4 regions of the Mesorhizobium sp. SEMIA396 genome follow, and region 3 is predicted to be linked to each of the others. Evidence: predicted binding sites of a transcription regulator. Region 3 holds the regulator's gene; each other region holds the start of a gene.
What was found. Region 3 encodes PhoB, which activates phosphate uptake and scavenging genes when phosphate is short. Its sites were predicted from a motif close to TGTCATNNANCTGTCAT; they were not measured.
Positions count from the first base shown of each region.

Region 1 (7,610 bases), on a different contig from region 3:
GGCTATTTCTTCCCGGCCGCCTTCATGGCGACCGTGTGCATGCTGATCGTCAGCCTGGCGGTCGGCTACGGTCTGGAGGCCTGGTGGCTGTCGATCCGGCTGCCGCATTTCGTCCTCGCCCAGCTCCTGGCGCTTGCCTGCGTGCTGGCCTTGTTGTGGGCGCTGCCCGGCCTGCGCATCCATCTGGTGCCGAGGCGGCTGCGCTACCAGGCGGCGCACGCCAACGCGAGCAAGCAGTTCCTTGCCCGCAACGTCCACCGCACCACGGCGCGCACCGGCGTGCTGGTCTTCGTCTCGATCGCTGAACGCTACGCCGAAGTGGTTGCCGATTCGGGCATCGACGCCAAGGTCGGCCAGCATGTCTGGGACGGTGTCGTGCGCGACCTTACCGCGCATGCCGGCGACGACCGGCTTGCCGACGGCTTCGTCAAGGCGATCGAGCAGGTGGGTGCGGTGCTGGCCGAGCATTTCCCGGTCACGGTGGGCGACAGCAACGAACTTGACGACCATCTCGTCGAAATCTGAAAGCCCGCCTGCAAACGCTACTCAGCCGGACGCCTGACGCGGTTTTCTGCGCTTCCGGCTTTCGCCGACCGAAGCACTCACTCATAAGCGGCCTTGGCAGGCAGGCTTCGGCCGGCGTAGGCCGGTGCTCACGTGCAAAACAACGCTCCTCTCCGGTTCTCGAAGGCCACGCCATCCGCCTCGGCTGAGCGCGTTTTCAAGCAGGCTTTGCCTGATCTCATCAGTGCCATGATCGCCTGTGAGAAAGCAGCCGGCGGGCCGCCGGGACTCTTGCAATCGGGCGATGCGGGTTTATGGTTAACAAATCATGAATACGCTGACGATCGACATCCGGAAAGCCGACCCGCGCGATGCCAGTGCCATCGCCGAGGTGCATCTGGAGGCCTGGCGCGGCGCCTATTCCGGCATCATTCCGCACCGCACCCTGACATCGATGATCAACCGTCGAGGTGCCGACTGGTGGGCGAATGCGATTCGCCGCGCCGCCACTGTTCTGGTGGTCGAGATCGGCGGAAAGATCGCCGGCTATGCGACGATCGGCAAGAACCGCGCCCGTGAACTCAGGCAGCAAGGCGAAATCTACGAATTGTACCTGCGGCCGGAATATCAGGGCATCGGGCTCGGCAGCCGCCTGTTTTCGGCAGCCAAGGCGCGGTTGGCCGATCACGGGCTGAAAGGCATGGTCGTGTGGGCGCTGGAAGACAACCAGAACGCACTCGCCTTTTATGCCGGCGCCGGCGGCCGCGATGTTGCGGAAGGCGTCGAGATCTTCGAGCAGAAGGCGCTCAAGAAGGTCGCTTTCGTCTGGGAATGACAGCCCGGCCCTTCGGCCATTGCGTCTCCCGATTTCAGCCAGCACCATTCGCCGCATTGCACCATGACGCGCCGCCCGCTATCGATCGTCCATCGAGAGAGGGATTTAAGCCATGCGCATTGAAGCCATAGCCAGCGGAAAGAACCCGCCTGAGGACGTCAACGTCATCATCGAGGTGCCGATCGGCGGCGAGCCGATCAAGTATGAGATGGACAAGGAAGCCGGCACGCTGTTCGTCGACCGCTTCCTGCACACCTCGATGCGCTACCCCGGCAATTACGGCTTCGTGCCGCACACGCTGTCGGGCGACGGCGATCCGATCGACGTGCTGGTCTGCAACACGCGCGCCCTGGTGCCGGGCTGCGTCATCAACGTCAGGCCGATCGGCGTGCTGATCATGGAAGACAATGCCGGCCAGGATGAGAAGATCATTGCCGTGCCGTCGCCGAAACTGACGCTGCGCTACGAGAACGTCACCGAATACACCCAGCTGCCCGACATCACGCGCCAGCAGGTGCAGCACTTCTTCGAGCACTACAAGGATCTCGAGCCCGGCAAATGGGTCAAGATCGAAGGCTGGCACGATTCCAAATATGCCAAGAAGATGATCGTCGATGCGATCGAGCGGGCCAAGGCGAGCAAGTAGCCCAACTTCGTCATACCAGGGCGGAGCAGCCGCAAAGCGGCGTCGCGGAGACCCTGGTATCCATGCCGTGACGCCAGGCGACGTGTGCGGCGGAACGGAATTCTGCACCGCCGCGGCGGTGTTGATGTCGCGGCATGGATCCTCGGGTCTGCGCTGCGTCGCTACGCTCCTTGCTCCGCCCGTGGATGACGAAGCTACGGGTGCGATGCCCAATCTCCGCCGTGCTCAGTTATCCACCCGGCCAAAAGCCGGCACATTGCCGATGACGGTGCGCCTGTCCTTGCCGCAGGCGAAGGTGCGTGCCTTGTCGTCGGCAAGCTTGCGCGCCTGATCGTTGGCGGTGGGATTGCCGGTGGCCAGCACCAGGCCGACGGTGCAGCCGTCGCGGGCGTCCATCTGGCCGACCTTGGCGACGAGCAGCACCTCGGTCGGCTTTTTCTCGTCCTCGGGATTGCTGATCGAGCGGCGATGGATGGCTGCATAGGGCACAGCCTTGTCGCCGGTGGTCTCGATGCGCCATTCGATCTTGGCTCCGGACGAATTGAAACCGGAAAAGCTCTCCCAGACCGTTGTCATGTCGCCGCCGGGGGGAAAGCCGTAGAACAGCGATTCACGGGCATCGTCATAGGCTATCAGTACGGGATAGCCGCGATAGCCCGAACAGGCGAGTTCGGCCCAGTCGCCGTCGCCTTCCTCGGCCTGCGCGTAGGTCACGCAATCCTTTTTCGAATCCAGATCGGTGTAGGCGCTGGAAATGCCGTCGGCTTGCGCAGCCCGACCGAGACCGACCAGAACAAGCGGGATCAGAATGGCACGCATGGCGGTCAATCTCCGTTGCAAGCTGCCGCAGCGTAGCGCCAAACGTTATTTCTTCAAGCTCGCTTCAATCAGCAGGTCCGCGTTGCGGGCGACCGCTTGCGCCGGGCCGCCGAGCCCGAACAGCTGGCCACTGATATAGGCGCCTTCGATCAGCAGCAGAAGGCCGTCGCCGAGCGTGTCAGGGTCTTGCGCGCCCATCGCAACCGCCATGGCGCGTAGGCGGCGGCGCAATTCCTGCTTGTTGGCCTCGCTGACCACACGGGCCGGATGGCTGTGGTCGGGATATTCGACCGCCGCGTTGGTCATGCCGCAGCCGCGATAGTCCGCCACTTGCGTGCGCTTGCCGATGCGGGTCAGGAAAGCCTTGATCTGTGCGCGCGGGTCGCCGGGATGAGCGGCAACCGCCTCGTCGAAACGCTCCCAATATTCAAGATCGTACTGCCTGAGATAGGAGGCGGCCAGTTCATCCTTGGACGGAAAGCTGCGATAGAGGCTGGGCTTTGTGACGCCGGCACGTTTGACGATCTCGTCGACGCCGATCGCCCTGATACCGCGCCGGTAGAACAGGTCATAAGCCACATCGAGGATCTTCTTGGCTGCTTTCGGCGGCGCCGACGCATGATCGTCGCTGATGGTCAGATCAATATTTTTGTCGGTTGGCATCGTGTGGCTCGATTGACAATGTTACCGATCGGTACGTATACATACTCCACCTGCAACGTACCGGTCAGTAACATGATAGCTCAATCCCGCCCCTTTGGCCAGCGCTACGCTTTCGTCGTGGTCGGCGTGATCTTCCTTAGCCTGCTGGTCGCGGCTGGCCTGCGCTCCGCACCCTCGGTCATGATGCTGCCGCTGGAGAACAGTTTCGGCTGGCGGCGCGACATCATCTCGCTGGCCGCCGGTGTCGGCATCCTGCTTTACGGCCTGACAGGGCCATTTGCCGCAGCCCTGATGGAGCGCATCGGGCTTCGCCGCACGCTGCTGGCCTCGCTGGTGGTGATGTCGGGCTCGACCGCGCTCAGCCTGCTGATGACCAAGCCGTGGCATCTGTTCATCACCTGGGGCGTGTTCTCGGGCATTGGTTCCGGTGCTGTCGCCAGCGTGCTCGGCGCGACCATCGTCAACCGGTGGTTCAAGACCAATCGCGGGCTTGTCATGGGATTGATGTCGGCCTCCAGCGCCTCGGGCATGCTGGTGTTCCTGCCGCTGATCGCCGCGCTGGCGCAGTCGGGCGGCTGGCAGCCGGTTGTCATTGCGGTCGCGATCGCGACCGCTGCCCTGATACCGCTGGTCTGGCTGCTGGTGCCGGAGCGGCCGGCATCGATCGGCATGGTGCGCTACGGCGCCGAGGCTGACGACGTGCCGCCCACTCCGCCTGCGTCACAGGGCAATTTTCTGGCGCATACGTTCTCGACGCTGCGCCGTGCCGCCGGCACGCGGGTGTTCTGGTATCTGTTCGCCACCTTCTTCGTCTGCGGCTTCACCACCAACGGGCTGGTCGGCACGCATCTGATCGCGTTCTGCGGCGACATGGGCATCGGCGAAGTGCAGGCCGCCGGCCTGCTGTCGATGATGGGCATCTTCGACCTGATCGGCACGACGTTGTCGGGCTGGCTCACCGACCGCTACGATCCGCGCAAGCTGCTCGGCGTCTATTACGGCATTCGTGGCCTGTCGCTGATCTATCTGCCCTATTCCGGCTTCTCGGCCACCAGCTTGATCATCTTCGCCGTGCTCTACGGCCTCGACTGGATCGCCACCGTGCCGCCGACGCTGCGGCTCGCCAACGAGGCGTTCGGCGATCGCAGTGGGCCGATCGTGTTCGGCTGGATCGTCGCCGGGCACCAGATCGGTGCGGCCGCTGCCGCCGCCTTTGGCGGCACCATGCGCGAGCTGCAGGGCAATTACGAACTGGCCTTCCTGATCGCCGGCATGACGGCAATCGCCGCCGCCTGTATCTCGCTGCTGATCAACACCAGCAAGCCGGCGTTCGATCCGGAGCCGCAAGCGGCTTAGGCGCGACGCTAATCTCCCCCCTCGAGGGGGAGATGGCCGCGAAGCGGCCAGAGGGGGGTCGGTCCGACTGGGCTCGGCCTCTTGCGATAGAAGGAGGTTAGCGCTCCACGCGCGGCGACCCCCTCTGTCGCCTTTGGCGACATCTCCCCCTCGAGGGGGAGATTACCCTGTTCATTGTTATCAAAACTTCATCATCCCGAGATGCGCCTGAAACATTGACGCTGGACCTTGGTGGCGCCGTTCAAGCCACCAGGAGACAGCCATGAACAAGCTCTCGATGACCCGCCGCGCCTTCGTCACATCCGCCAGCGCCGTTGGCCTGGCCGGCGTCTCGAGCTTGGCGCTGCCCTATTATTCGCGCGCCAATCAGCGGCCTTCCTTCACCCATGGCGTCCAGTCGGGAGATGTCGACGCCACCAGCGGCATGGTGTGGACGCGCACCGACCGACCGTCGCGCGTCATGTTCGAGGTGTCGTCGACGGAGAATTTCGCCAGTGCGACGCGGCTGGCGCCGCTCGATACGTCGCCGGCCAGCGATTACACGGTCAAGCGGCTGCTCACCGACCTCGCTTCGGACCAGGATATCTTCTACCGCATGACATCGGCCGATCTCGCCGACATCAACGCCGTTTCGGAGCCGATCACCGGCCGTTTCAGGACGGCGCCAGCCTCGAAGCGCGACATCCGCTTTGCCTGGTCCGGCGACACCGCCGGCCAGGGCTGGGGCATCGATGAGACCGGCATGAAGACCTACGCCACGATCGGCAAGCACACGCCCGACTTCTTCCTGCATTCAGGCGACACCATCTATGCCGACGGCGCCATGAAGGACGAGGTCGACCTGCCCGGCGGCGGCAAGTGGAAGAACGTCGTGCTGATCGACGGCAAGCGCAAGGTCGCCGAAACGCTGGACGAGTACCGGGACCAGTGGAAATACAACATGATGGACAGGAACGTGCTCGGCCTGAGCGCCATCTGCCCGACTTTCTACCAGTGGGACGACCATGAAGTGCTGAACAACTGGTCGGATTCCAAGGATCTCAGCGCCGACAGCCGCTACACGGAAAAATCCATCCACGTGCTGGCGGCCCGCGCGGCGCGGGCTTTCCACGAGATGACGACGATCCGCTACGAACCGTCCGAGCCCGGCCGCGTCTATCGCAAGATCGCTTATGGGCCGCTGCTCGACGTGTTCTTCCTCGACATGCGCTCCTATCGCGGCCCCAATGGTCCCGACATGCAGGATGAGATGACGCCGCAGTCGCGCATGCTCGGCGAGCAGCAGACGAAATGGCTGAAGCGCGAACTGGCGAATTCGAAGGCGACCTGGAAAATCATCGCCGCCGACGTGCCGCTCGGCCTCGTCGTCTGGGACGACGGCACCAAGAAGGTTGGCGCCGAAGCGGTCAGCAATGGCGACAATGGCTTGCCAAAAGGGCGCGAGCTCGAGATCGCCGACCTGCTGCGCTTCATAAAGAATGCCGGCATCAGCAACACCGTCTGGCTCACCGCAGATGTGCATTACACGGCCGCGCATTATTACAACCCGGACAAGGCGCAGTTCCAGGAGTTCAATCCGTTCTGGGAATTCGTCTCGGGTCCGATCCATGCCGGCACGTTCGGTCCCAACGATTTCGACATGACGTTCGGTCCGGAGCTGAAGTTCATCAAGGCGCCGACCGCCGAACAGGGACAGAACCTGCCGCCCTCGGCCGGGCTGCAATTCTTCGGGCTCGTCGATATTTCAGGCGCCAGCGAGCAGATGACGGTGCGGCTGATGGATCGCGACGACAACGAACTCTACAAGGTGACGCTCGACCCGGTGCGGTCGGCGTAAGCGCGCTTCTCAACCCTCCCCCTTGTGGGGAAGGTCGGCGGCGGCTTCGCAAAGCGAAGCTGGCGAGACGGGGCGGGGGGTGAAGCGCTGACTAGTCCGGGTAGCAGACCATGGGAATATTCGGCCAGACGGCGCTGTCGCAGTTGGCGGAGTCCTGGCGCTGCTTGAAGGCGGCGCTGACCGGGCCGGTCACCATCGGGTCGACGCCGTCTGGTGCGTCGGCGAAAATCTGCTCGGCCGACTGTGCCTCTGACAGCAAGGCAGGCCGTGATTCCTTCATCGTCGCGGCTGACTGTGCGGCGTTGGCCGCCAGCAGGACGGCGAAGGCAACAGACGCGATGAGCGGCCAGAATCGGTTGAGTTTATCGGTCATGACGTTTGAACTGCCCGGGCCCCAAAGGGTTCCCGCCTTGGTTAACAAAATCATCTCACACGCAGATGCTTAAGATTTGATGAGTATTTGGTGACGCTCCTCCTCTTTCGCAACTGCGAAAAACCCTGTATGAGCCGCGCAACCGAAAGAGGCAGCGCCTTTTGGCCTGCTGCCTGCAACGCTTCCGAGACCAGAACATGAAAATCCGTAATATCGCGATCATCGCGCACGTCGACCATGGAAAGACCACCCTGGTCGACCAGCTTTTGAAGCAGTCCGGCTCCTTCCGAGACAATCAGCGCGTCGCCGAGCGCGCCATGGATTCCAACGACCTCGAAAAGGAACGCGGCATCACCATCCTGGCCAAGGCGACTTCGGTCGACTGGAAGGATACCCGCATCAACATCGTCGACACCCCCGGCCACGCCGATTTCGGTGGCGAGGTCGAACGCATCCTGTCGATGGTGGACTCAGCCATCGTGCTGGTCGACGCAGCCGAAGGGCCGATGCCGCAAACCAAGTTCGTCGTCGGCAAGGCGCTCAAGGTCGGCCTGAAGCCGATCGTCGTCATCAACAA
Region 1 is NZ_JANIFC010000006.1:79,100-86,709, reverse strand. Features, by position in the region: gene NP503_RS16090 (TPM domain-containing protein) at 1-525, shown strand, start outside; gene NP503_RS16085 (GNAT family N-acetyltransferase) at 833-1,339, shown strand; gene ppa (inorganic diphosphatase) at 1,452-1,985, shown strand; gene NP503_RS16075 (hypothetical protein) at 2,211-2,804, opposite strand; gene NP503_RS16070 (TetR/AcrR family transcriptional regulator) at 2,850-3,467, opposite strand; gene NP503_RS16065 (MFS transporter) at 3,540-4,823, shown strand; gene NP503_RS16060 (alkaline phosphatase) at 5,086-6,660, shown strand; gene NP503_RS16055 (hypothetical protein) at 6,752-7,033, opposite strand; gene typA (translational GTPase TypA) at 7,231-7,610, shown strand, end outside.
Region 1: a site for PhoB is predicted at 4,999-5,015, ahead of NP503_RS16060 (alkaline phosphatase). Genes of this name have one in related genera too.

Region 2 (7,610 bases), on a different contig from region 3:
TTGGCGCCGCGCGCCCTGGCATGTTCGAGCTCCTCGAGCACGACAACGCCGGCGCCCTCGCCCATGACGAAGCCGTCGCGGTCGCGATCATAGGGTCGCGACGCCGTTTGCGGCGAATCATTGCGTTCCGTCGACAGTGCCCGGCATGCGGCAAAGCCGGCGATCGACAGCCGCGTCACCGGCGCTTCGGCGCCACCGGCGACCATCACGTCGGCATCGCCCCACATGATCAACCGGGCAGCATCGCCAATGGCGTGCGCGCCGGTCGAACAGGCCGTGACGACGGCATGGTTCGGGCCTTTCAGTCCGTGCCGGATCGAAACCTGCCCGGAGACGAGATTGATGATCTGGCCCGGGATGAAGAAAGGGCTGATGCGGCGCGGGCCGCGCTCCTTGAGGATCATCGCGTTCTCGGCGATGCCCTCGATGCCGCCGATGCCGGAGCCGATCAGGACGCCGGTGGCACACCGCTCTTCATGCGTCTTGGGTTCCCAGCCGGAATCCTTCAGCGCCTCGTCGGCGGCGGCAATCCCGTAAAGGATGAAGTCGCCGATCTTGCGCAGTTCCTTGGGCTCGAGCACGGCCTCGGGATTGAAGGTGGCATTGCTGCCGTCACCACGCGGAATGACGTGGGCGATCTTGCAGGCAAGATCCTCCACCTCGAACTCAGTGATGCGCTTGGCAGCGCTGCGGCCGGTCAGAAGTTCCTTCCAGCTGTGCTCGAAGCCCATGCCGAACGGCGACAGCAACCCAAGGCCCGTGACGACGACACGCCTCATCGCAGGTCCTCCCCGGTGATGACTGCGGAAAGCGTCAGGCCGAAGCCTTGTCGATGTACTTCACGGCATCGCCAACGGTCAGGATGGTCTCAGCCGCATCGTCGGGAATCTCGACGCCGAATTCTTCTTCGAACGCCATGACGAGTTCGACCGTGTCGAGGCTGTCGGCGCCCAGATCATCGATGAAGCTCGCCTGCTCCGTCACTTTGTCGGCATCGACGCCAAGGTGCTCGATGACGATCTTCTTGACGCGCTCTGCGGTGTCACTCATTTGGGCATCCTCGTCTTTTGTTTGTCTGTCTTCGTTAGCGGGCAGAATGCCGCTAATCAAGCTGAAAGATGGTCCTGCCGGAAACGCAACGACTACGGACCGGTTTTTGCCCGAACCGCCGGGTTGCGGGCCGCATTACACGAAAAATAGCTGAGGTCCAAGCCGAAATGGTCTCTTTTCACAACCCGCCGGCGTTGCTGCCGAACCTCGTCAAATCATAGCCATGCCGCCATTTACGTGGATGGTCTGGCCAGTGACGTAGGCGGCTTCGTTGGAGGCGAGATAAGCGACGGCGGACGCGACTTCAACGCTGGTGCCCATGCGCCGCGTCGGGATCGCCGCCATGATCGCCTCTTTCTGCTTGTCGTTGAGCTTGTCGGTCATCGCCGATTCGATGAAGCCCGGGGCGACGCAGTTGACGGTGATGTTGCGGGTGGCGATCTCCTGTGCCAGCGATTTGGAGAAGCCGATCATGCCGGCCTTTGAGGCGCAGTAATTGGTCTGGCCGGGATTGCCGGTGATGCCGACCACCGAGGTGATGTTGATGATGCGGCCATGGCGGCGGCGCATCATCGGGTGGGTGAGTTCGCGGGTCAGCCTGAACACGGCGGTCAGGTTGACCTCGAGCACGCTGTCCCAGTCGGCATCCGACATGCGCACGAACAGGCCGTCCTTGGTGATGCCGGCGTTGTTGACCAGGATGTCGACGCCTTCGAGATCGGCTTCGGCTTTCTGGCCGAGCGCCTTGACCTCCTCACGGTTGGACAAATTGGCCGGGAACAGCTTGACCCGGTCGCCAAGCTCGCTAGCCAGCGCTTCCAGTTTCTCGACGCGGGTGCCATGCAGGCCGACGATCGCGCCCTGCGCATGCAACATCCTGGCGATCGCCTCGCCGATGCCGCCGGATGCGCCGGTGACGAGCGCCTTGCGGCCAGTCAATTCGAACATTTTTGTCTCCTGATTGAGAAGAGAACACCCTTTACAGGGATGGGATCAAATGACGCTTTATGCAAGCGCCGCCATGGCCGCCTCGACGTCAGCCGCGGTGCCGACCGACGCGGTGGCGACATCGCGGTTGATGCGCCGCGCCAATCCTGAAAGCACCTTGCCGGCGCCGATCTCGTAAAGCGTGGTGACGCCGTTTGCGCCGAACCATTCCACCGTCTCGCGCCAACGCACGCGGCCGGTTATCTGTTCGACCAGGCGGCGGGCGATCTCGTCTGGATCGCTGGTCGGGCTGACCGTAACATTGGAGAGGACGGGAACCACCGGCGCGTTCTTTGCCACGCCGGCCAGGGCTTCGCGCATGACGTTCGCGGCCGGCGCCATCAGCGCGGAATGGAAGGGCGCGGACACCTGCAGCATCAGCGCGCGTTTGGCGCCTTTCTCGGTGCACAGTTTCGCGGCCAGTTCGACCGCGGCCTTGGCGCCGGAGATGACCAGTTGGCCACCGCCATTGTCGTTGGCGATCTGGCAGACAGAGCCTTTGGCGGCTTCCGCGCAAGCGGCTTCGACATCGGCATGTTCCAATCCGATGATCGCCGCCATGGCGCCCTCGCCGGCCGGCACCGCCGCCTGCATGGCATTGCCGCGTATGCGCAGCAACCGGGCGGCATCGGCAACCGAAACGAAGCCGGCAGCGGCCAACGCCGAATATTCGCCCAGCGAATGACCGGCGACATAGGCGATCTTGCCTTTCAGCGAGAAGCCGCGCGATTCCAGCGCCCGGATCGCGGCCAGCGACACCGCCATCAGCGCCGGCTGCGCGTTGGCGGTCAGCGTCAACGTCTCTTCCGGCCCTTCCCAGATCAGCTCCGACAGATTTTCGCCGAGCGCATCGTCGACTTCCTGGAAGACCCTGCGCGCTTCGGGGAAGGCGTCGGCGAGATCCTTGCCCATGCCGACCGCCTGGCTGCCTTGTCCGGGAAAGGTGAATGCAACGGCCATGCGAGGGCTCCCAAGGGCTGGTTTTGCTTGCCTGAAGACGGTTTTTCTTGCCTGTGACGCATGGCGGGGCGCCAAGTCAAGCCCGGTTCGACCCTGCCCGAGGGCAGCCTCGTCCGCCGAGTGCCTGTTGCGAAAGGGTTTTTGGCGATCACTCCTGATGAAAACCGCTCACGATTCGTTTGCTGGCTCTTCTTATTTCCGTTACAGGCGCTAGCTTTGCGTGACAATTCCATGACAATCGAGTGACGCGCTTGTCGCTGGGTGGGGAAGTTAAAGTGGCAAAGAGTTACAAACGCACCGGCAAGGCCGCGCCACAGTTCCTGGAAGACGACCCCTCCACCGGCTATCTGCCGGGCAGGAGATGGCCGGTCGTGCGCTATGGGCTGATCAGCCTGGCGATTGCCGCTATCCTGGTGTTTGCCATCGAACTGATCGTGCGCGGCGACTTTGCCGGAACCATCTCCTTCTTCCTGCAGCCGTTCAAGCCGGGCTGGACCACCATCGTCGTGTTTGCGCTGCTCCTGATCGGCTTCGATGCGGTGCTCGGCCGCAGCCACCAGAGCCTGATGATCGTCGCGCCGCTGACCTTGTCGCTTGCTTTCGTCGGTCACCAGAAGTCGCACTATCTCGGCGATCCGCTCTATCCGACCGATTTCCTCTATGCCCGCCAGATCTTCGCGCTGCTGCCGCTTTTGGTACGCGAACGGCCGATGACCGCGCTTGCCATGGTCGTCGGCATCGTCGCCGGCCTGTCGCTGCTCGTCTACGGCTGGCGGCTATGGCGCCGCAAGGTTCCCGCACTCAGCCGCAAGGGGCGCCTTGCGCGGCTGACGCTGGCAGTGCCGCTGCTCGCCTTCTTCGTTTCGATCATGGACTACGCCACCTTCTCCTGGACCAGGGATCGGCTGCAGATCATCCCGATCATGTGGGACCAGAAGGAAAACTATGCCTCCAACGGCTTTGCGCTGGCCTTTGCCCTCAACGTGCCGATGGCGCATGTCTCGGCGCCGCCGGGCTATTCCGACAAGGCGATCGCAGCGATAGCCAGGCCTGATGTGACCGCCTCGGTGCCGGCCGAGAAGCCGGACATCATCATCGTCATGAGCGAATCCTTCTGGGATCCGACCAAGTTGCCTGGCGTCACCATCACGCCAGATCCAATCCCCAATGTGCGGGCGCTGCGCTCGGGCTCGATGTTCTCGCCGGAGTTCGGCGGCATGACCGCCAATATCGAGTTCGAGGCGCTGACCGGCTTCTCCAACGCGTTCCTGCCGGCAGGCAGCATCCCCTATCAGCAATATGTGCGCACGCCGACGCCTTCGCTCGCGACCTTCCTGAAGAGCCAGGGTTACCGGGCGCGCGCCATCCATCCCGGCACCAACTGGTTCTGGAACCGTGGCGCGGTCTATGCCGATTTCGGCTTCAACGATTTCATGTCGGAAGAGACGCTGCCGCCAATGCAAAAGCGCGGGCCACTGGCATCGGATGCGGCGATGACCGACGAGATCATCAGCGAGGCCGACGCCAGCGACGAGCCGGTGTTCTTCTTTGCGGTCAGCCTGCAAAACCACGGTCCCTACGAGCCGAACCGCTATTACAATCCCACGCATAGGGTGCAGGCGCCGATCAGCCAGTGGGCGCGCGAATCGCTACTCAGCTACGCCGAGGGCTCAGCCGATGCCGATCGCGGCCTCGAACGCCTCGTCGAATGGGCCAAGAAACGCTCCCGCCCCACCGTAATCGCCTTCTTCGGCGACCATCTGCCGCCGCTGGGGCCGGTCTATGTCGAAACCGGCTTCCTCAAGGACAATGTCGCGCCGCGCAAGGAAGCGTCGCCCGAGGCTGCTCTCGAGCATCACGAGACGCCGCTGGTCATCTGGTCGAACCGCACCGGGCCGGCTGAGCAGATGGGTGCCGTCAGCCCAGCCTTCCTGCCCTATCATATCCTGAAAACGGCCGGAATCAGCCATCCCTACTACACCGGCTTCCTGGGCGAGATGAGCGAACGCTACCGTGTCGTCGACCGCAATCTTCTGCTGACGCCGGCTGGCGAAGCCACGCCCGATTGGGCGCGGCAGAAGGAGATCGATCCGGCGATCCGCGATTTCCGCCTGCTGCAGTACGATATGATGTTCGGCAAGCGTCAGGCAGCGCCTGACTTCTTCCCCGAAACGGTCGACAAGGACAAGGTTGTCGCCCATACGAGTTGAGCCCAACGATCCCTCAGGCTCGTCTGTGTCGGATCGCGCGTTCAGTTCGTCAATTGCAGCTTCGAGAACTTGTTGGCGATCTGCTGGAAAACGTCCGGCAATTTGGTCGGATCGTTGACTGCATAATAGCCGCTCGGATCAGAAGCGCAGGCGCTGTAAAGCGCGCGGTTGGCTGCGGTGTCGGATTGCAGCACCATGGTGTAGATTTGCACGCCCTCGTTCTTCAATTGCGTGCAGACGTTTTTGGTCCAGCCGTCGACATTGCGCGCAGCGGTCGTCTGGTTATCTGATCCGAAACGGCCGCCGGCCAGATAACCATATGATGTGTAGTCAGATTTCGTCGGCTGTTGGCTGGCGCCATAGACGACGTTCTCGCCGTCGGTGAGCAACAGCACGATCTTGCTGATGCCGGGCGTCTTCCACGGCGCCCCATCGGTGTAGGGCGCGGCGGGCGACAGCACCCGCATACCCCATGACAGGCCCTCGGAGACGTTGGTGCCCGAACCGTTCCACTCGGTCATCTGACTGGCAGCCTTGCGCAGCTTGTCGAAATCGTCGGTCAGGGGGACCACCGGGGTCGGACACGCACGGTTCGGACCGATAGTGATGGGAGAGCCGATCTCGGTTATGAGTTCCTTGGCGGGCGCAACATATTTGGCAATCTTTTCCCTGGCAGCCCTGTCATCGGGCGACAGAAGTTCGATGAGATTGCCGAGCAGGTTGCTGAGATCGATGCCCAGGATGTTGATGCCCGACTGGGCAAGCCTGGTTTTGTCGCTGACATCGTTGAGATAGGAGTTGTTGTAGTATTTATCCGAATTGCCATAGGAGCCAGACGGCTTTTGGGCGTCTTCGGGATCATCCGGCGCAAAGTACGGCACGAACAGCGTGTCGGGCTTGGCCGTGTCGGGTGGCGTGTCGGAGATATTGTAAGCGCCTGGCCGCGCCTCGACACAACCCTTCCATCCGGTGCCATTCCATCCGGCATCGGTCCATCCGGTCTTCTTGAGCTGTTTGAAAAGCGCCATGTGGTTCGGCCGCTTGCCGTCGATGACGGGAAAATTGACGCCGTTGGTTGAGGACTTGCCGTCCATGTCGATCCAGGACGGGTCGAAGCCGTCGCCATTGACGTTGACGGCGGTTACGAAAGGAACCAGCGAGGCGCGGATCTTGCGCGTCGGCGATTTCGCCGCTTCGAGCGTGTCGAGCAACGATTTTGTCGCCGTCCTCAGTGCCGTCATGCGCGCGCCGGCCATCGAGCCGGTGTTGTCCAGTACCAGCACGACTTCGAGCTGGTTGTTCGATTCGACCGCCGAGGCATCGACCACGATGTGCTTGCTGTCGCCGAACAGGAAGGCGAAGTTGAGATTGACGTCCGCCGAGGCAATCGCCTTTGTCTTGACGAAGTTGACGCCCTTATCGACAGTCAGCGTCGCCTGCGCATTGCCGAGTTCGCCATGACCGACGATGTTGGCCTGGAAATAGCGGTTGAAAGCGTCATTGCGGGTGATGTCGAGATCGCCAAGGTGCGAAGAAGCAAGATTTGCCGAATCAAGAGCGTTCTGCAGATTGCTCTTGGCTCGCATAAGGGTCGAGATATCGGTTGCGAAAGCGACTGCCGTCAGGATGACCGGCAAACCCAGTCCCAGCACAAGCGTGAAATTGCCGCTCTTCGAGCGCCAGAATTTGTTGAAAAGCATCCTTACCCCCGGAAATGCTTGCCGCTTTTGCGCGGTTGTCCGGGCTTTTGCGCCTTCGATGATGAATCGACCGTTGATGGCCAGGCTTCAACTCCACACAACCTGCTGGTGTGGTTAAGACGTGGTTGCCGGAAACCACAACTCCGACCGTTGCTGCTCCCCGATCATCGGCTATGACACACGGGAATGCCGCTTGCGCTTGCTTTGCGGCCGGATTGCTGTATAGACGCCCGCAATCTGCCGGTCCTTGCTGGGGGCTGAACGGAGGGCCGGAGGTTTTTCAGAACCTTCGTGTGAAGCCGGAAGTGCTTCCGCCTCCCGTGTCTCCGCTCTCGACCGTCTCGTCATGCTCCTTTCTTCCCCCTGCCCCTTCGAGGGTTTGCGGGTCAGAGAAGTTGCAGAGGCTTTTGCCGCCGGGAACCGGGAGAGAAACGAAGAAAGGCATAGGACATAATGGCTCTTTACGAACATGTGTTTCTTGCCCGGCAGGACCTCTCGCAGCAGCAGGTCGATGCGCTTGTCGAACAGTACAAGGGTGTCATCTCCGCTAATGGCGGGTCCGTCGGCCGGGTCGAGAACTGGGGACTGAAGTCCCTCACCTACCGGGTCAACAAGAACCGGAAGGCTTACTACACGCTGATGGACCTGAATTGCCCGGCGGCCGCGCTCAACGAGATGGAGCGCCAGATGGGCCTGTCCGAGG
Region 2 is NZ_JANIFC010000002.1:461,008-468,617, reverse strand. Features, by position in the region: gene fabF (beta-ketoacyl-ACP synthase II) at 1-779, opposite strand, end outside; gene NP503_RS07140 (acyl carrier protein) at 814-1,050, opposite strand; gene fabG (3-oxoacyl-[acyl-carrier-protein] reductase) at 1,261-1,998, opposite strand; gene fabD (ACP S-malonyltransferase) at 2,056-2,997, opposite strand; gene NP503_RS07125 (LTA synthase family protein) at 3,249-5,207, shown strand; gene NP503_RS07120 (pilus assembly protein) at 5,249-6,907, opposite strand; gene rpsF (30S ribosomal protein S6) at 7,361-7,610, shown strand, end outside.
Region 2: a site for PhoB is predicted at 3,218-3,234, ahead of NP503_RS07125 (LTA synthase family protein). Genes of this name have one in related genera too.

Region 3 (7,610 bases):
GTGCCGGTCGGGCTGATGTCGGCTGTCTACATGGCCGAATATGCAACGCCCAAGGTGCGCTCGGTGGTTAAGCCGGCGCTTGAACTTCTGGCCGGCATACCGACCATCGTCTACGGCATCTTCGCCGTCGTCACGCTTGGGCCGTTCCTGCGCGACCTGTCCGCGGCGCTGACCGGCGGTTCGCCCTTCATCCAGGGCCAGAGCATCTTCACCGCCGGCCTGGTCATGGGCGTCATGCTGATCCCGGTCGTGTCCTCTCTCTCGGACGACATCATAACCGCGGTGCCGCGCGCCATGCGCGACGGGTCGCTTGGCCTCGGCGCGACCCGCTCCGAGACGATCAAGCGGGTGATCCTGCCGGCTGCACTGCCCGGCATCGTCGGCGCCATCCTGCTGACCGCCTCGCGCGCCATCGGCGAAACGATGATTGTCGTGCTGGCGGCGGGCGTCGCCGCCAACCTCACCATCAACCCGTTCGAGGCGATGACGACCATCACCGTCAAGATCGTCAACCAGCTCACCGGCGACCTCGAGTTCAATTCGCCGCAGACGCTGGTCGCCTTCGCACTCGGCCTGACGCTGTTCGCGCTGACGTTGGTGATGAACATCGTCGCGCTCTACATCGTGCGCAAATATCGGGAGCAGTACGAATGACCGACATTTCCATGGATACGATGGTCAGGGCGGCGGCCCATCCGCGCCGCGACATCGGCCTGAAGGCCCGTTACGCCGCCGAACGCCGTTTCCGCTTCTATGGCGTCGTGGCGATTTCCGTAGGCCTGGCGTTCCTGGCAATCATGCTGATCACCATCGTCTCGAAAGGCTACACCGCCTTCTGGCAGACGACGGTATCACTGCCGATCTCGTTCGACGAGAAGGTGATCGATCCTTCCGGCAAGCGTGCAACCGATCCGAGCGTTCTGATCAAGGCAAATTATCCCAAGCTCGCCGAAAACGCGCTTGTGGCCAAGCTCGGCATCTCTCCTGATGACAAGCCGATGATCCAGAAGCTCAAGGGCTTCCTGTCGGAAGGCGCCCGCGTCCAGTTGCGCGACATCGTTGCCGCCGATCCGTCCGTGATCGGCACGACACGCAACGTCAACATCCTCGCCGCCGCCAATCTCGACTCGGCTTTCAAGGGCCAGATCGACCTCAGTGTCGAGGAAGCGCGACGCAAGGTCTCGGACCAGCAGATCACCTGGATGAACAAGCTCAAGGCCGAGGGCGCGATGGCCGAGCACTTCAACAGCGGCCTGTTCACCTACGGCGCCTCCAGCCGCCCGGAAACCTCGGGCATGGGCGTGGCGATCATCGGCTCGTTTTATATGATGGTGATCGTGTTGCTCCTGGCGCTGCCGATCGGCGTCGCCGCCTCCATCTATCTGGAAGAGTTCGCCAAGAAGAACCGTTTCACCGACCTTATCGAGGTCAACATCAACAATCTGGCAGCGGTGCCGTCAATCGTCTTCGGCTTGCTCGGCCTCGCGGTGTTCATCAATTTCCTGGGCATGCCGCGCTCCGCCGCTTTCGTCGGCGGCCTGGTGCTGACACTGATGACGCTGCCGACGATCATCATCGCGACGCGCGCTGCACTTGCCGCGGTGCCGCCGTCGATCCGCTCGGCGGCTCTCGGTCTTGGCGCCTCCAAGATGCAGATGGTGTTCCAGCACATCCTGCCGCTTGCCGCACCCGGCATCCTCACCGGCACCATCATCGGTCTAGCGCGTGCGCTCGGTGAAACCGCGCCCCTGCTGCTAATCGGCATGGTCGCCTTCGTCGCCGATCCACCGACGACGCCTTTCGATCCGGCCACTGCGCTGCCGGTGCAGATCTATATGTGGGCGAACGAGGCCGAACGCGCCTTCGTCGAGCGCATGTCGGGCGCGATCATCATCCTGCTCGTCTTCCTCATGGCCATGAACATCACCGCGATCGTGCTTCGGCGTCGGTTCGAGCGGCGCTGGTAGAAAAAAGGCATTTTGGTATGAACATCATGACCGAACAGTCCCTTGAAAATGCAGTGGGCGATAAGATGAACGCCAAGTCGAACGAAGTGATCAAAATGCGTGGCGACAAGGTCGGCGTGTTCTATGGCGAGAAGCAGGCGCTGTTCGATGTCAATCTCGACGTCCGCCTGAATCAGGTGACGGCGCTGATCGGCCCCTCCGGCTGCGGCAAGTCGACCTTCCTGCGTTGCCTCAACCGCATGAACGACACCATCGATTCCGCGCGGGTAACCGGCAAGATAACGCTCGACGAAGAAGACATCTACGACAAGAACATCGATGTCGTCGAACTCAGGGCGCGCGTCGGCATGGTGTTTCAGAAACCCAATCCGTTCCCCAAGTCGATCTACGAGAACGTCGCCTATGGCCCGCGCATCCACGGATTGGCCAAGCGCAAGGCCGACATGGATCAGATCGTCGAGTCGAGCTTGAAGAAGGCGGCGATCTGGAACGAGGTGAAGGACCGTTTGCAGGAACCTGGCACGGGTCTTTCCGGTGGCCAGCAACAGCGTCTGTGCATTGCACGCGCCATCGCCGTGTCACCCGAGGTGATCCTGATGGACGAACCGTGTTCGGCGCTCGACCCGATCGCCACTGCTCGCGTCGAGGAACTGATCGACGAACTGCGCCAGAACTATACGATCGTCATCGTCACCCATTCGATGCAGCAGGCAGCGCGCGTGTCGCAGCGCACCGCGATGTTCCATCTAGGCTATCTGGTCGAGGAGGGCGCCACCGACAAGATGTTCACCACCCCCGACGACAAACGCACCCAGGACTACATCACCGGCCGGTTCGGCTGAGCTCAGGCATATGAGGGACGAAGATCATGGGTGAACATACCGTTGCATCTTTCGATGAGGATCTGGAGCAGATCAGCCAGCTGATCCGCGACATGGGCGATCTCGCCCGCTCGATGGTCAGTGGCTCGACCAAGGCTTTGCTCAATTCGGACAATGCGCTGGCGCAGCGCGTGGTTTCCGACGATGCGATCATGGATGCCCGCCAGCGCGAGCTGGACGATCGCGCCATCACGCTGATCGCCAAGCGCCAGCCAATGGCCAACGATCTGCGTGCGGTGGTCGGTTCGATCCGCATGGCCGGCGACCTCGAGCGCATCGGCGACCTTGCCAAGAACATCGCCAAGCGCGTCGGCACTGTCGGGCTGAGCGTCACGCCGCACGATCTTTCGCATTCGATCGACGCGATGGCGCAGCTGGTGCTGATCCAGGTGCAGGGGGTCGTCGACGAGTATGCCGCCGCTGACGCGGCAGCGCTTGCCACGCTCAGAAACAATGATGAACGCATCGACGTCAAATACACCTCGGTGTTCCGCGAGCTGCTGACCTACATGATGGAAGATCCCCGCAACATCACGGCGTGCACGCACCTGTTGTTTTGCGCCAAGAACCTCGAGCGGATCGGCGACCACGTGACCAACATCGCCGAAAATGCCTACTATGTTTTGACCGGCACGCAGCTGCCAGCCAATCGTCCGAAGCAGGACGAGACGGCAATGTCCGCGCCAGCGGCATAACAAGGGTGACCAGCCGATGATCGCACCACGCATCATGGTGGTGGAGGATGAGGAGCCGCTAGGCGTGCTGCTCCGCTACAATCTTGAATCCGAAGGTTACCAGGTCGAGGTGGTGACGCGCGGCGATGAGGCCGAAATCCGGCTGCAGGAGAACGTTCCCGATCTTCTGGTGCTCGACTGGATGGTGCCTGCGGTTTCGGGCATCGAACTCTGCCGGCGCCTGCGAATGCGTCCCGAGACCGAGCGGCTGCCGATCATCATGCTGACCGCGCGAGGCGAGGAAAGCGACCGCGTGCGCGGCCTGTCGACCGGCGCCGACGACTATCTGGTCAAGCCCTTCTCGACGCCGGAGTTCATGGCCAGGGTCAAGGCGCTGCTGCGCCGGGCCAAGCCGGAAGTGCTGTCCAGCGTGCTAAAGGTCGGCGATATCGTGCTCGATCGCGAGTCGCACCGTGTCTATCGCAAGAAGAGCGAGATCCGGCTTGGGCCGACGGAATTCCGCCTGCTCGAATTCATGATGCGCCATCCAGGCCGCGTGTTCTCGCGCAGCCAGCTGCTCGACAATGTCTGGGGCGAGACGATCTACATCGACGAGCGCACGGTCGACGTGCATGTCGGCCGGCTGCGCAAGGCGGTCAACAATGGCCGTATGCCTGATGTCATCCGCACGATCCGTGGGGCCGGATACGCCATCCGAGAGGACTGAACTCCCTCGTTTGAACTCACGCCACGTTCTTGCCGCCGAAACCGGATCTCGCCTGCACGCCCGGCGCAAAAATCTCCTGATCGACGAAGATCAGCGCCCGCATGGCGCAGCCTTCGCGGATCAGCGGCAGTTCGTTCGGCTCGGTGTCGAAGGAAATCGATTTGGAATGCTGGCCGCCGGCGGTCTGGGCAATCGCTTGCCGCAATGCCGGCTCGATCAGGTCGAAGGCGGCGGCGCTGACACCGACCATGGCGACCGGCGCCGGATCGATCAGCGCGAACAGGCTGCCGAGGCCGTAGCCGAGCGCTTCGCCGGCCTTGCGATAGGCTTCCCGTTCGGGTCCGTCACCTTCGCGGGCCGCGGCAGCCAGGGCGCGCATGTCGGCGTCGCTGACATCGGCGACGGGTTCTGCATCCTCGCCCATCTGCCTGGCGTTGCGCCAGATGGCGTAATTGCCCGCATAGGCTTCGACGCAGCCGCGCCGTCCGCAGCGACATAGCGCGCCGTTCGGCCGATGGATCATGTGGCCGAATTCGCCGCCCGAAGAATGGGTGCCGGTGAACAATTCGCCCTTCAGCACCAGTCCCATGCCGATGCCGTGCGACAAAAGGATAGCGATGAAATCGTCGCGGTAACGATCGGGGTCGCGCCAGCGCAGCGCCACCGCCATCATGTTGCAGTCGTTCTCCATTATGGCAGGGATGCCGAACTCGTCTTCGAATATGTCAGCGAAGGCGATGTCGGTGTGCGGCGTGATCGGCGACCACAGCATGGCGCGGGCACGGGTGTCGGTGATGCCCTGGATGGCCAGCGCGATGCGGGCGATGCTGCGCACGTCCAGGTCGGGATCTGCCAGGCGGCGCCGCACGATGGCCGTGCATTCCCCGATCAGCGACTCGCGCGACATCGTCAGCGTGTCCAGCCGGCGCTGTTCCTCGGATATCACCTGGCCGGCATAGTCGATGACGGCGACGGAGAGGAAGTTCAGCGACAGCACCACGGTCATTACCGCGGCCGCTTCCGGATTGAGACTGAGGCCGACCTGCGGCCGGCCGCGTTTGAGCGAGCCGGCCTCGCTCGGCTTGCTTTCGGTCAGGATGCCTTCGACGATCAGGTCGGATGAAATCGCCGAGATGGTCGAATGGCTGAGGCTTGTGGTCGCGGCGATCTCGGTTCGTGACGGCTGTCCGGCGCGGCGCACTGCCGCGATCACCATGGCGCGGTTGCGGCGGCGCAGATCGTCGTGGCGGATTCCGACCGACATGTTCTTTCATATCCTCCCGGTCGCCGCGGTTCCTCCTGCCCCTGGAACGCTGTCGGTGACGCCGGTAAATACTGGCAGAAGCTGCATGCCGTGTCATTTATTTATTCCGAGACTCGAAAAAAACTCGAAATGACATCAAAATCCATCAGAATCGATGTTGACAGCGTTCGGGCGTTGGCCCAGTATTTTTTCGAGGCTCGAAAAAATAGAGCCTCTGTGCCGGCCCTCGGGTCAGTTTGGTCGCGCCATACGCGGCGCAGGGAGGATAATATGAAAAGATTCACGGCCGCCATCCTGGCGGGTGCCGCCATGTCGCTGACGCTCGCGTCTGTCGCGCAGGCGAAGGACAAGGTTGTCGGCGTTTCGTGGTCCAACTTCCAGGAAGAACGCTGGAAGACCGACGAGGCCGCCATGAAGACGGCGATCGAGGCCGCCGGCGACAAGTACATCTCCGCCGATGCGCAGTCCAATCCCGGCAAGCAGCTTACCGATGTCGAAAGCCTGATCTCGCAGGGCGCTAATTCCCTGATCATCCTGGCGCAGGACGCTTCGGCCATCGGCCCGGCCGTGCAGAAGGCGCTGGACGAAGGCATTCCGGTCGTCGGCTATGACCGGCTGATCGAGAACAAGGACGTCTTCTATCTGACCTTCGACAACAAGGAAGTCGGCCGCATGCAGGCCCGCGAAGTGTTCAAGGTCAAGCCGGAAGGCAACTACGTCTTCATCAAGGGCTCCGGTGCCGATCCCAATGCCGACTTCCTGTTCTCGGGCTCGATGGAAGTGCTCAAGGAAGCCATCGACAGCGGCAAGATCAAGAATGTCGGCGAAGCCTACACGGATGGCTGGCTGCCCGCCAACGCCCAGAAGAACATGGAGCAGTTCCTGACCGCCAACGACAACAAGGTCGACGCGGTGGTCGCGGCCAATGACGGCACTGCCGGTGGCGTCGTCGCGGCGCTGACGGCTCAAGGCTTGGCCGGCACCGTGCCGGTCTCGGGTCAGGACGGCGACCACGCCGCGCTGAACCGCATCGCCCTCGGCACGCAAACCGTGTCGGTGTGGAAGGACGCGCGGGAGCTCGGCAAGAATGCCGCCGAGATCGCCTCGCAACTGGCCGACGGCAAGAAGACGAGCGACATCGCCGGCGCCAAGGACTTCACGACGCCGGGCGGCAACACCGTCAAGTCGCTGTTCCTGACCCCGGTTGCCATCACCAAGGACAATCTCAACGTCGTCATCGACGCCGGCTGGATCAAGAAGGACGAAGTCTGCGCGGGTGTCGCCGCCGGCACCGTGGCGGCCTGCAACTGATCCGTACCACTTTGCAATATCTGAACGCCGCGGCCCAAAAGCCGCGGCGTTTTCTCAAAGAATTCTGTTTCCGCATCATGCGGATAGCTTCTAGGCTGGGCTCCGGCATGCGCGTCAGACGGCCAGCCGGTGGGAGGAAACCATGACCGATACGACGTCAAACCCGCAGACCGATACGGCGCGCGCGTCGGAACTCGGCGCCGTCGCCCGGTTCCTGAAGGCGACCGAGATCGACACCCGCATGCTCGGCATGATCGGCGCGCTGCTGGTTATCTGGATTGGGCTGCATGTCATTTCCAGCCTGCGCCTTGGCGTCAATCCGCTCGATTTCGACAGCCGCACCTTTCTCACGCCGCGCAATCTGTGGAACCTGTCGGTGCAGACATCCGCGGTTGCCATCATGGCCTGCGGCATGGTGCTGGTCATCGTCATGCGCAACATCGACCTGTCGGTCGGTTCCGCCGAGGGCCTGATCGGCATGGTGATGGGATTTGCCCAGGTGCATTTCCTGGTGCGCTTTGTCGGGCTCGAACTCGGCAACCCGTGGATCTGGGTCCTGGCACTGGTCATCGGCCTGGCGCTCGGCCTGTTGATCGGCGCTTTTCAAGGCTTCGTCATCGCCTATCTCGAAGTGCCCGCCTTTATCGTGACGCTGGGCGGCCTGCTGGTCTGGCGCGGTGCCGCCTGGTGGGTCACTTCAGGCCAGACCGTGGCGCCGCTTAACGCCACTTTTCAGCTGATGGGCGGTGGGCCGGCGGGATCGATCGGCGCGACCTGGAGCTGGGT
Region 3 is NZ_JANIFC010000008.1:44,456-52,065, reverse strand. Features, by position in the region: gene pstC (phosphate ABC transporter permease subunit PstC) at 1-654, shown strand, start outside; gene pstA (phosphate ABC transporter permease PstA) at 651-1,967, shown strand; gene pstB (phosphate ABC transporter ATP-binding protein PstB) at 1,985-2,809, shown strand; gene phoU (phosphate signaling complex protein PhoU) at 2,836-3,543, shown strand; gene phoB (phosphate regulon transcriptional regulator PhoB) at 3,560-4,249, shown strand; gene NP503_RS19550 (ROK family protein) at 4,266-5,513, opposite strand; gene xylF (D-xylose ABC transporter substrate-binding protein) at 5,784-6,824, shown strand; gene NP503_RS19540 (sugar ABC transporter permease) at 6,967-7,610, shown strand, end outside.

Region 4 (7,610 bases), on a different contig from region 3:
GTGGCGCCGGCGATCGCCACCAACAATTGCGTGGTGGTCAAGCCGACCGAATTGACGCCGATGACGGCGCTTCTCCTGGCCGACATTCTCTATGAAGCCGGTCTGCCGCCCGAAATGCTGTCGGTGGTGACCGGCTGGCCCGCAGACATCGGCAACGAGATGATCACCAACGACAATATCGACCTGATCACTTTCACCGGCGGCGTGCCGGTCGGCAAGATGATCGCCCGCACCGCCGGCTACAAGCGCCAGGTGCTGGAACTCGGCGGCAACGACCCGCTGATCATCCTCAACGATCTCTCCGACGAGGATCTGGCCAGAGCCGCGGATCTGGCCGTCGCCGGCGCGACAAAGAACTCCGGCCAGCGCTGCACCGCGGTCAAGCGCATCCTGGTTCAGGAAAGCGTCGCCGACCGCTTCGTGCCGCTGGTGCTGGAGCGGGCGAAAAAAATCCGCTTCGGCGATCCGATGGACCGCTCGACCGACCTTGGCACCGTCGTGCACGAGAAGGCGGCGGCGCTGTTCGAAGCCCGCGTCCACATGGCCGCCGAGCAGGGCGCCGAAATCCTCTACAATCCGGGTCGTCAGGGCGCGTTGCTGCCGCCGATCGTTGTCGATCGCGTTCCTCACACATCCGAATTGGTGATGGAGGAGACGTTCGGCCCGATCATCCCGATCGTTCGCGCGCCGGACGACGATGATGCGCTGATCGCACTGTCCAACTCGACCGCCTTCGGCCTGTCGTCGGGCGTCTGCACCAACTCTTTTCCGCGCATGCAGAAATACATCGCCGGCCTTCAGGTCGGCACCGTCAACATCTGGGAAGTGCCGGGCTACCGCATCGAGATGTCGCCCTTCGGCGGCATCAAGGATTCGGGCAATGGCTACAAGGAAGGCGTCATCGAGGCGATGAAGAGCTACACCAATGTGAAGACATTTTCGCTGCCCTGGTCCTGACCGGGCGGCATTGACGGATAAGACAACCGAGGGAGCGTTCGCCGCTCCCTCATTCGCGTTTCGGAGACCATGATGGCCGCGATCAAAGAGCTTGTGCACACCGAAGGCGATTCCAACACCACAGCGGCTCGCGGCCGATGGGATGCCGGGCAGGACGATCCGCGGATCCGCGGCTTGCTCGATCGCGACGCGGCTGCCTTCATGCACCAGAGTCTGTCCAGCCCCTGCCTTTCGACCATCGCGAAGGCGCAAGGCATCTGGATCGAGGACACCGCTGGCCGCCGCTTCATGGATTTCCACGGCAACAGCGTGCATCACCTCGGCTACGGCCATCCAAGGCTGGTCACGGCGATCAAAAAGCAGCTCGATGAGCTCTGCTTTGCGCCGCGCCGCTTTACCTGCGAGCCCGCCGTCGAGCTGGCGGAGAAGCTGGCGGCATTGGCGCCCGGCGATCTCGGCAAGGTGCTGTTCACCACCGGTGGTTCGGATGCCATCGAGGTCGCGCTGAAGATCGCCCGCGCCGCGACCGGCCGCTTCAAGACGGTGTCGTTCTGGGATGCGTTCCACGGGGCCGGCTTCGGCGCTGCAAGCGTCGGCGGCGAGGCGACCTTCCGCTCGCACATATCAGGCCCGATGATGACCGGCACCGAGCACGTCGCACCCTGGGACGGCTATCGCTGTCCCTATGGCCACGATTCCCTCGAAACCTCGGGGCTCGCTTGCGCCAACATGATCGCCTATGTGCTCGGCCGCGAACAGGACGTGGCGGCGGTCGTCGCAGAACCGATGCGGGCGACGCCCAACCCGCCGCCGCCCGGTTTCTGGAAGCGGGTTCGCGAAGCCTGCGACCGGCACGGCACGCTGCTGATCTTCGACGAGATCCCGACCGGGCTGGGCAAGACGGGAAAATTCTTCGCCCACGAGCATGATGATGTGACGCCCGACATCGTCGTCCTCGGCAAGTCGCTCGGCGGCGGCATCCTGCCGATCGCCGCCGTCATCGCGCGCCGCGACCTCGACGTCACCGGTGGCTTCGCGATCGGCCACTACACCCACGAGAAGAACCCGGTGACGACCCGCGCCGCACTGACGACGATCGACATCATCCTGGAGGAAGGATTGGTCGAACGCGCGGCCGAACTTGGCCGGCACATGCTGGAGCGTATGCAGCACCTGATGGCGCGCTCGCCCCATGTCGGCGACGTCAGGGGCAGGGGACTGATGGTCGGCGTCGAGCTCGTCGAGGATCGCGATACGCGCGAGCCGGCGCGCGATCTCGCCGAACGCGTCTTCTATGCTTGCCTGGGGCAGGGGCTGAGCTTCAAGGTCAGCCAGGGCAATGTGCTGACGCTGTCGCCGCCGCTGGTCATTTCGAAAGCTGATCTCGATCGTGCGCTCGACATCCTCGAGACCGCCGTGCTGGCGGCCTGACCATGAAGGCCGTGCGCACCGACCGCGAGCTCGAATGCCCCGAAATCGACGCGGGCTTGCGGGCGAGGGGGGGCGATCTGGTGGTGACTGTCCGCTCGTCCGACCCGCGTTTGCGGGCACAGACAACGGGCGTTTCGTTCGGCTGACCATAACCGTCTCCGTGCCAATCGTGGGCTTTCGCAAGCGCGAAATAGCGGCCGCAACAGGCATGCGACAGTTCCATGACGACTATCAGTAGAAGTTTGCCTGTCATAAAATAAATAGATTTTACTTATCGATCACCAATCCCCAGAGTTGACCCAACGACGACATCCACAAGCGCTACAGGGCCGCAATGTCCACCGGCGCGATCGTCACAGTGCATCGCAGAATGTGCCAACAATCAAAGGGGAACTGAGCATGAAATCGCGCAACGCAACTATCGCAATGGCCTTCGCCGCGGCATTGATGTCATCCGCCGCCTTTGCCGAAACCTCCGAACTGACAGTCTATACCGCCATTGAAGCCGAAGATCTCGCCCGCTACGCCGAGACTTTCACAAAGAGCCATCCCGACATCAAACTGAACTTTGTCCGCGACTCCACGGGTGTCGTTACCGCCAAGCTGTTGGCCGAAAAGGACAATCCGCAGGCCGACGTTGTCTGGGGCCTTGCCGCTACATCGCTTCTGGTGCTGAAGACCGAAGGCATGCTTGAGCCCTACGCGCCAAAAGGCGTCGAATTGCTCAAGCCGAAGTTTGTCGACAAGGACACGCCACCGGCCTGGGTTGGCATGGACGCCTGGGCGGCTTCGATCTGCTTCAACACCGTGGAGGGCAAAAAGCTTGGCCTCGCCGAGCCGACCAGCTGGAAAGATCTTACCAAGCCGGAATACAAGGGTCACATCGTGATGCCGAACCCGGCCTCGTCCGGCACCGGCTTCCTCGATGTATCGAGCTGGCTGCAGTTGTTCGGCGAGAAGGATGGTTGGGCCTATATGGATGCCCTGCATCAGAATATTGATGCCTACACGCATTCTGGTTCGAAGCCGTGCAAAATGGCCGCCGCCGGTGAAACCGTAATCGGCATCTCGTTCGAGTTCCGCGCCGCGAAATCGAAGAAGGAGGGCGCTCCCCTCGATATCGTCATCCCGTCCGAAGGCATCGGCTGGGACATGGAGGCATCCGCGATCGTTGCGGGAACGAAAAATCTCGAAGCCGCCAAAACGCTGCTCGACTGGTCGATCAGCAAGGAGGCCAACGAGATGTACAATGTAGGTTATGCGGTTCTGGCTATGCCGAATGTCGCCAAGCCGGTCGAATTCCTGCCCGCAGATATCGAGTCCAAGATGATCGACAATGACTTCGAGTGGGCGGCCAACCACCGCAAGGCCATTCTCGACGAGTGGACGAAGCGCTACGACGCCAAGTCTGAGCCCAAGAGCTAGACGCAGAGCATTTCGACAGGGCGCCGTCAGAGCGGCGCCCTTCTCGTAACTCTTCCCGGATGGTCAAAATGAGACACGAACCCGTCGCTGATCTATCGGCAACGCTGGCCGAGGTGCATCCCATGACCGCTGCCGGCAACACGGCTTACCTGCGGATCGAACATCTCTGGAAGGCCTTCGGCGAGTTCCATGCGCTGAAGGACATCTCGCTCGACATCAACGAAGGCGAATTCATCTGCTTTCTCGGCCCTTCGGGTTGCGGCAAGACCACGCTGCTGCGCGCCGTCGCCGGCCTCGACCTGCAGACCAGAGGCGTCGTCCGCCAGGGGGGCAGGGATATCTCAACGCTGCCGCCGTCAAAACGCGACTACGGCATCGTGTTTCAGTCCTACGCGCTGTTTCCCAATCTGACGATTGAAAGGAACATCGCCTTTGGCCTGGAAAACACCAAACGGCCGCGCGCCGAGATCGATGCCCGCGTCAAGGAATTGCTCATGCTGGTCGGCTTGCCCGATCAGGCGAAGAAATACCCAGCGCAGCTTTCCGGCGGGCAGCAGCAGCGCATCGCGCTCGCCCGGGCCATCGCCACCTCGCCCGGCCTGCTTCTGCTCGACGAGCCGCTGTCGGCGCTCGACGCCAAGGTGCGCGTGCACTTGCGCCACGAGATCAAGGGGCTGCAGCGCAAGCTCGGCGTCACCACGATCATGGTTACGCACGACCAGGAAGAAGCATTGTCGTTGGCCGACCGCATTGTAGTCATGAACCATGGCGTCATCGAGCAGGTCGGCAGCCCGACTGAAATCTATCGCCATCCCAGGACGCTGTTCGTCGCCGATTTCATCGGCGAGACCAACAAGTTCGATGCGACGGTAGGAGCAGATTCGGTAGGCTTCGGGACGAAGGCTTTCAGATGCGCGCCGCACAGCTTTGCGAACGGCGAAGCAGTCGTCGCCGCCATTCGACCGGAAGACGTGATTCCACACGGGCCGGGTTCGCGCTCGCCTGGAGCACCCGATGTGGTGAAGACTTCGGAAAACCTGATCGAAGTGACCGTCGGTGAAATGGAATTCCTGGGTTCGTTCTGGCGCACCCGGCTGCGCGGCGGAGAGCTTGGAGACGAGATTCTGATCGCCGATTTCTCGGTCAACGCCACGCGGCGTCTCGGCCTCGCCGAAGGCGGAGCGCTAACGGTGGAACTGCCCGCCGACCGACTGCTTGTCTTCCCGCAAGGAGAGCGCCATGGCGGCGGCAACTGATATCCTGATGCCGTCCGGTCGGGCGCTTCGACAGTCGCTCGACAAGGACGAGTTGATCAAGCGCGGCCTGCTGGTCGTCATCTCGTTCTATCTGGTCCTGTCGCTGGCAGCCCCGCTCTACGTGATGCTGTCGAAATCGTTCTCGACCTACAGCTTCGATCTTGGCGCGTTCGAATTCCAGGTCAGCGACAAGCTCGGCAATTTCGGCGAGCCAGTGACGGCCGCCGCTCTGAACGAGAAACTCGCCGCGGTCCCGCTAGAAAAGCTTGCGACCAGTTCCGATGGTCGGCTGCCGGCCACCAGCTTCTTTCCGGATTTCAGTTTCCGCAGCCCGGTCAAATACAAGGTCCGCGGCACCACCGATGACGCTTATTTCCTGATCGGCACGCAACTCCATCGCGGCACCGAATGGCAGGAAGTCGATTCGAACACCTTTCGGCGCATTATGCTGAGGCCCGCGCGCGAGCTTGGGTTGGACAACTACACAACCTACTTCTCGACGCCAACGCTGTTCCGCTCGATCCAGAACTCCTTCCTGATCGCGCTGATCAGCACCATCATCACGGTCGGCATAGCCTTCGGCTTCGCCTACGCTTTGAACCGAAGCAAGATGCGCTTCAAGGGCCTATTCAGGCTCATCGCCATGGCTCCCATCCTGGTGCCGTCGCTACTGCCCGGCATCGCCCTCATCTATCTGTTCGGCAACCAGGGCCTGTTGAAAAGCGTGCTTGGCGGCATATCGATCTACGGTCCGTTGGGGATTGTCGTCGGCTCGATATTCTTCACCTTTCCCCATGCTCTGATCATTATCTCGACGGCACTGGCGATCTCCGACCAGCGCCAATATGAAGCCGCCGCTTCGCTGCGCGCCAGCAAGTGGCGGACGTTCTGGGTCGTTACCATTCCGGGCGCGCGCTACGGTTTGATCTCCGCGGCGTTTGTCGTGTTTACGCTCGTCATCACCGATTTCGGCTTGCCGAAGGTCATCGGCGGCCAGTTCAACGTGCTCGCCGTCGATATCTACAAGCAAGTGATTGGTCAGCAGAATTTCGAGATGGGGGCGGTGGTCTCGGTCATCTTGCTGATCCCGGCCATCGCCGCCTTCGTCGTCGACCGCCTGGTCCAGCGTAGGCAGGTTTCGCTCCTGTCGGCCCGCTCGGTGCCTTACGAGGCAAAACCCAATCGCCGCTTCGACCTGGTCTGTCTGGCTTATTGCAGCCTGGTCGCGTTGTTCATCGCCGGCATCATCGGCATTTGCCAGTACGCCGCGCTGGTCAAGTTCTGGCCCTACGACCTCAGTCTCAGCCTGAAGAATTTCGCGTTCGGTCGCATGGATGGCGGGGGCTGGGCTTCTTACTACAACTCGATCACGCTCTCGTTGCTGACCGCTGTGTTTGGAACCGTCATCGTCTTCGTCGGCGCTTACATCGTCGAAAAGACCGAAGGCTTCAGGACCGGACGGGCAGCCTTCCACTTCCTCGCCATGCTGCCGATGGCGGTGCCGGGGCTTGTGCTTGGCCTGGCCTATATTTTCTTCTTCAACAATCCGGCCAATCCGCTGCACGCGATCTACGGCACAATGGCGATCCTGGTCGTCTGCACCGTGACGCACTTTTACACGGTCGGTCATTTGACGGCCCTGACGGCGCTGAAGCAGATCGATCGTGAGTTCGAGCCGGTCGCGGCCTCGCTGAAGCAGCCTTTCTATCGCCTGTTCACGCGGGTGACAGTGCCGATCTGTCTGCCGGCAATCCTTGACATCTCGATCTATCTTTTCGTCAACGCCATGACGACGGTTTCCGCGGTGGTCTTCATCTATACAACACACACGGCGCTCGCCTCGGTTGCAGTGCTCAACATGGACGACGCTGGCGACACCGCGCCTGCTGCTGCCATGGGCATGATGATCTTCTACACCAACGCATTCGCGCGGATCATTCACGTGGCTGTTTCGAAAGGTATCCTGAAAAGAACTCAGGGTTGGCGGGTACGATAATGAAATGCTCTAGGACTTTCCCAAGTCTCAGCCCTGCGTCGGCCTGCGTTCGACGATGTAGATGTGGTCGGCCGCCAGCACCACTTCGCCGCGCTGGTTGATCACCTCGCAGCGTTCGATCACCCGTCCCGACCCCGGCCTCTTCGGGTCGTCTTCCCTGGCCGCAATTGTGGTGCGCGTCCGGATCGTGTCGCCGATGAACACCGGCTTGATGAAGCGCAACCGGTCGTAGCCGTAGGAAAAGGCGACAGGGTTGATGACGGTTGCCGTCAGCCCGATGCCGACCGAGAACACCAGCGTGCCGTGCGCGATGCGCTGGCCGAATGGCGTCGTCTTCATGAACTCGGCGTCCATGTGGTGCGGGAAGAAATCGCCGGTGTGGCCGGCATGGACGATGAAGTCGGTCTCGGTGATGGTGCGGCCGCTGGTCAGGCGCGACGCGCCAATCTCATAGTCTTCGAAATACTGTATCTGTTCCATCAGGGTCTTTCCGCGATCGGCGTCGCCGGTGCCGCACTCGACTGATACGCCGCCTCGACCAGCGC
Region 4 is NZ_JANIFC010000004.1:249,877-257,486, forward strand. Features, by position in the region: gene phnY (phosphonoacetaldehyde dehydrogenase) at 1-957, shown strand, start outside; gene NP503_RS13195 (aspartate aminotransferase family protein) at 1,030-2,388, shown strand; gene NP503_RS13200 (putative 2-aminoethylphosphonate ABC transporter substrate-binding protein) at 2,788-3,813, shown strand; gene NP503_RS13205 (putative 2-aminoethylphosphonate ABC transporter ATP-binding protein) at 3,936-5,069, shown strand; gene NP503_RS13210 (putative 2-aminoethylphosphonate ABC transporter permease subunit) at 5,053-7,065, shown strand; gene NP503_RS13215 (MaoC/PaaZ C-terminal domain-containing protein) at 7,093-7,548, opposite strand; gene NP503_RS13220 (Gfo/Idh/MocA family protein) at 7,545-7,610, opposite strand, start outside.
Region 4: a site for PhoB is predicted at 2,599-2,615, ahead of NP503_RS13200 (putative 2-aminoethylphosphonate ABC transporter substrate-binding protein). Genes of this name have one in related genera too.